Regions from separate parts of the Pseudoramibacter faecis genome, predicted to be linked through region 1. Evidence: riboswitches for the same ligand, from Rfam matches in the RefSeq annotation. Region 1 holds a riboswitch; the other holds the start of a gene.
What was found. Region 1 has a riboswitch for FMN ahead of ribD (bifunctional diaminohydroxyphosphoribosylaminopyrimidine deaminase/5-amino-6-(5-phosphoribosylamino)uracil reductase RibD). Riboswitches for the same ligand answer to the same signal wherever they lie in the genome.
Positions count from the first base shown of each region.

Region 2: it holds a riboswitch for FMN, as region 1 does, so the genes downstream of both, V3C63_RS02215 (ECF transporter S component) here and ribD (bifunctional diaminohydroxyphosphoribosylaminopyrimidine deaminase/5-amino-6-(5-phosphoribosylamino)uracil reductase RibD) in region 1, are expected to answer to the same signal.

Region 1 is NZ_JAYFFI010000001.1:9,748-11,945, forward strand. Features, by position in the region: gene V3C63_RS00050 (riboflavin synthase) at 1-31, opposite strand, end outside; gene ribD (bifunctional diaminohydroxyphosphoribosylaminopyrimidine deaminase/5-amino-6-(5-phosphoribosylamino)uracil reductase RibD) at 47-1,180, opposite strand; FMN riboswitch at 1,303-1,419, opposite strand; gene V3C63_RS00060 (NAD(+) diphosphatase) at 1,524-2,060, opposite strand; gene V3C63_RS00065 (hypothetical protein) at 2,125-2,198, opposite strand, start outside.
Region 2 is NZ_JAYFFI010000001.1:453,613-455,810, forward strand. Features, by position in the region: gene V3C63_RS02210 (nitroreductase family protein) at 1-282, opposite strand, end outside; gene V3C63_RS02215 (ECF transporter S component) at 470-1,051, opposite strand; FMN riboswitch at 1,141-1,275, opposite strand; gene V3C63_RS02220 (ACT domain-containing protein) at 1,344-1,781, opposite strand; gene V3C63_RS02225 (phenylacetate--CoA ligase family protein) at 1,794-2,198, opposite strand, start outside.

The sequences.
Region 1 (2,198 bases):
TGCCTACTTCTTCCACAAGTCCGGTAAACATGACTTTGCCTCTTTTCTATATTTGCTGATGCTTCACGGGATAACCTGATACCCAAAGATCGTCGCCGCAGCAGCCGGTCGTAACCGATGTCAAGGCGATGGCATCCGCCATGCGCGGGATGCCGGCACCTCCTATCGGCGAAGGCGCTTCCGCACCGCCGACCAGCTTCGGCGCGATAAACGCCACGACTTTATTCACCACGCCGGCTTCAAAAGCCGCCGCATTGAGTGTCGCGCCGCCTTCGAGCAGCACGCTGTCGATTTCCCGCCGTCCCAAAAGGCGCATCAGCACATTCAAATCCACACGAGCGCTGTCGCCGGCCGGCAAAACCGTCACGCCGGCCGCCTGCAGCGCCGTTGCTTTTGCCGATGCCGCCGCTGTTTTTGTGCAGGCCACAATCATCGGGATATCGCCGGCCGTCTTAACCAAGCGGCTGTCAAGCGGTATTCGCAGTCTTGAATCACAGACGATGCGCACCGGATCGACGCCGACCTCAATGCGGCAGTTGAGCATGGGATCGTCGGCGAGCACGGTGCCGATGCCCACCATGATGCCCGAATACTGTTTGCGCATGCGCTGGACCTGAACGCGGGAGGCTTCTCCGCTGATCCACTTCGCATCCCCGGAGGCACAGGCGATTTTGCCGTCGAGGGTCATCGCGTATTTACTGACCACAAAGGGCATCCGCGTTGTCATATAGTGATAAAAGACTTCGTTGAGTCTTCGGCATTTTATTTCGAGAATCCCGGTGATCACCTCGATGCCTGCGGCTTCCAAAATTTTCACGCCCCTGCCGGCCACTTTGGGATTCACATCCAGCGAGCCGACAAACACCCGGCCGATGCCCCGCTCAATGATGATCTCTGTGCAGGGTGGCGTCTTGCCATAATGGCAGCAGGGCTCCAGCGTCACATAAAGATCGGCGCCCGTTAAATCCTTATCGCAGTGCATCAGCGCATTGCGCTCTGCATGATAACCCCCGGCGTGCTCATGGTAGCCCTCCGCGACGACCACACCGTTTTGAACCACCACGCACCCCACCATCGGGTTTGGCGAGGTGTGCCCCATTCCCTGCCTGGCTAAAGCCAGCGCGCGATGCATAAACGCTTCGGCCTGCGCTTTTTCCGCTTCTATGTTTTTCCACTCCACTGATGTCAATGCATTGTCGCTCCTTTCTCAAATCCGTCAATGCCACCGTCTTCCGATATAGGATTTTTTGCAAAGAAAAACACCCCGCATCTTAACAGGGTGTTTCGTTTGAATTAAAAAATAATCATCTTCTTCCATCCGGACTATAACCGTCGGTACCGGAATCACACCGGTTCATGCCTCTCGGCTCGCGGACTTTAACCGCCGATTGGGAATTGCACCCCACCCTGAAGATACGATCTGCCCTTCCGGGCATCATTGTTATTACGATAACAAGCATAACGCAAAGGCCATACCGTGTCAATAGTTTCAGTTGAATTATTTTAACGCCCGCAAAGAAAACCTAACGGATCTTGAGCATATTCTTTGTCGATGCAAACGCATAAACCCCATCTAAATAGCCGATCAAAAAATCCTTGGCTAAACTGGGACTTAGAATATTTTCTCTGGCCTCAGTGATAGAAAACCAATCGTAATCGTCAATTTCCCAATTCGGCCGGGGCTTTTCACCACCGACTACCACCGTAAAGTTGAGCATCAGCGTATTGGTCGGTTCAAAAAAATGACTGTGATTAAAGCGCAACTCTTTAACCTCAAGCCCCATCTCTTCCATCACCTCCCGCCGGACCGTGACTTCAACATCCTCGCCCCGGGAAACGTAACCCGCCACCAATATATAAGCATCCCGTCCGTATTGTTTGATCAAAAGCACCTGATCTTTATGTTCGTTGAGCACGATCATGCTGACTGCCGTATTAAACACCGGAAAACGGAAATCCTGACATTGGGGACAATAAGGAACAATTCCTTCCCCCTTTAGATAACGATGCATCAATTTTGTGCCGCAGGCCATGCAATGGATCATCCGTGGAACGCTCATAAAGTAATGTCTCCTACATGTTTTTAAAAATGTGCAAATAAAAACCTCCCACGGGAGGTCTTATTTATTTCTTCTGCTGCTTAAACGAGCCGATCCCTCGGCGTTGGGATGCATCCATCTCGGTCAGCTTGTTCCAGG
Region 2 (2,198 bases), 440 kb from region 1:
AAGCAGATGCTCAAAGCTGTAGCCATAGGCCGCCGCCGCGAGGGGCTGCGTTTTGACCTTGCCGGCCAGATAGGTCCTGGCTCCCGCAATCACCGGGCTGCTCAGCCTGTCGGACTCGGCATCAAGCCATCGAAAGGTCACCGGAGTCGTCAGCAGCCGGGGCGTCCCGGCCATAGCGCGTTCGAGCTCCGCCCGATGTGCCGGGCTCAAATCCCTCCCGTCAAAGGTGCGCACGCTCTTGCGCGCGCGGATCACGTCCGTCCATCGTTTATTTTCCGTCATGTTCAACCTCGTTCCTCAATTGATATTTTTGTCATGCCTCCAGTTTATCGATGATTCCCGCTTTTGCCAACCCAAATTTTCAAAAAAGCCGCCGCGCCCCTTGATCTGTCCCGCGGCCGCCCGAAAACGGGGCATAAAAAAACCGCCTCCGAGCGCTTCGGAAGCGGCTCACTTGAAGCCCGGCCCTTCAAGCTTTCGCTTTCTGGTTTTTCTTGCGGTTAAAATCCGCATCGGCAAAACGGGACACGGATTTGTACACCGCAAAGGTCACGATCGCATTGATTCCCGCCTTGATTAAATTGAAGGGAATGATGACCGGCACCAGCATGGCCGCCACCGCCGCCCGGGGCGTCCCCATGAAGATCGGCGTCATGATCAAATTCCAGGCGCACATCACCGCCGTCATCGTCATGATGCCGGCAAGCAGCGCGGCGACGGCCCCCCGGCGGGTGTGGAAACGGCTGTAAATCAGGCCGGCCACGATCACAAAGCTGCCCGTGGCGAAAAAGTGCATCAGGATGCCGATGATCCCGCTGGACGCCGACACGGTTAATCCCTGCACCACACAGGCCACCGCCGTGATGATGAGTCCGCCCAGTGGCCCGAACATAAAGGTCCCGATGAGAATGGGAATATCCGCCGGATCGTATTCCAGAAAGGGCGCCGCCGGAATGATCGGGAAGTGAATCAGGTAGACCAAAAGCACCGACATGGCGGCGAGAATGGCCATTTTAACCAAAAAATTTGTTTTGCGACTTTGGGCTGTCATTGGATCCTCCTGTTGTCTGTCTCGAAGCGCAGAAAAACCCGCTCACAAAAAAGCCCCGGCAAAAACCAGGGCATGGGAAACAAGGTCGTGCACCGTTTCTTTCATCCGGACTATACCGTCGGTTTCGGATTCACACCGAATCAGCTGGGAGCCGAAGCCCCGGCGCGCAGACTCGCTTTCGCATCACTGCCGGTGGGGAATCGCACCCCGCCCTGAAACAGACTGATATTTGATTGGTTTCAGTATAGTCATTTTCAAGGCTTTTGTCAACACCGCGCTGCGCGTCTGCGCGTCAGCGATCGAGCAGTTCGTCCTTTTCGAGCAGGATGATGCCCGGCGCCTCGGCGAGCACCTTGGCCGCGGCGTCGTTGTCGGCATCCATCACCTTGAGCACGATCACCGCGTTCTTGGTGTTCTTCGGCAAAAACGAATACGCATAGGCGATGCCGATGCCGGCCTCCGCCAGCACGTCGACGATGGCGCTCATGCCGCCGGGGCTGTCGGGCACTTCCGCCGCGAGCACCCGGGTCACGTTGGCCAGGATGCCGGCGCGCTTCAGCGACGCGAGGCCCGCGTCGGTATCCTGCAAAATCAACCGCAGAATCCCGTAATCCAAGGTTTCCGCGATGGTCAGCGAGCGGATGTTCACCTCGGCCCGGGCCAAAACCCGCAGCACCTTGCCGAGCTGGCCGGCCTGATTTTCCATAAAAACCGAAACTTGTCTGATCATTTTGACACCTCCTCAGATTTTGCGCAGATCGATGACGCGCTTAGCCTTGCCCTCGCTGCGCGCGATGCTCTTGGGCTCCACCAGCGTAATCTTGGACTTGATCTGGATGATGGACTTCACCCGGTCGGCGATCTTCGCCTTCATGGCCTCCAACTCGGTAACGGAGTTGATATCGGTGTCTTCTTTGAGTTCCACCTTGATCTCCAGCGTGTCGAGAGCGCCTTCACGCCGCACGATGAGCTGATAGTGCGGTTCCACGTCGCCGGTGTCGAGCAGGGCCGATTCGATCTGGGTCGGGAAGACATTAACCCCGCGGATGACCATCATGTCGTCGGTGCGGCCGGAGAGACGCGCGATGCGGCGGTGGGTGCGCCCGCAGCGGCAGGGCTCGTCGACGATGTGGGTCAGGTCGTGGGT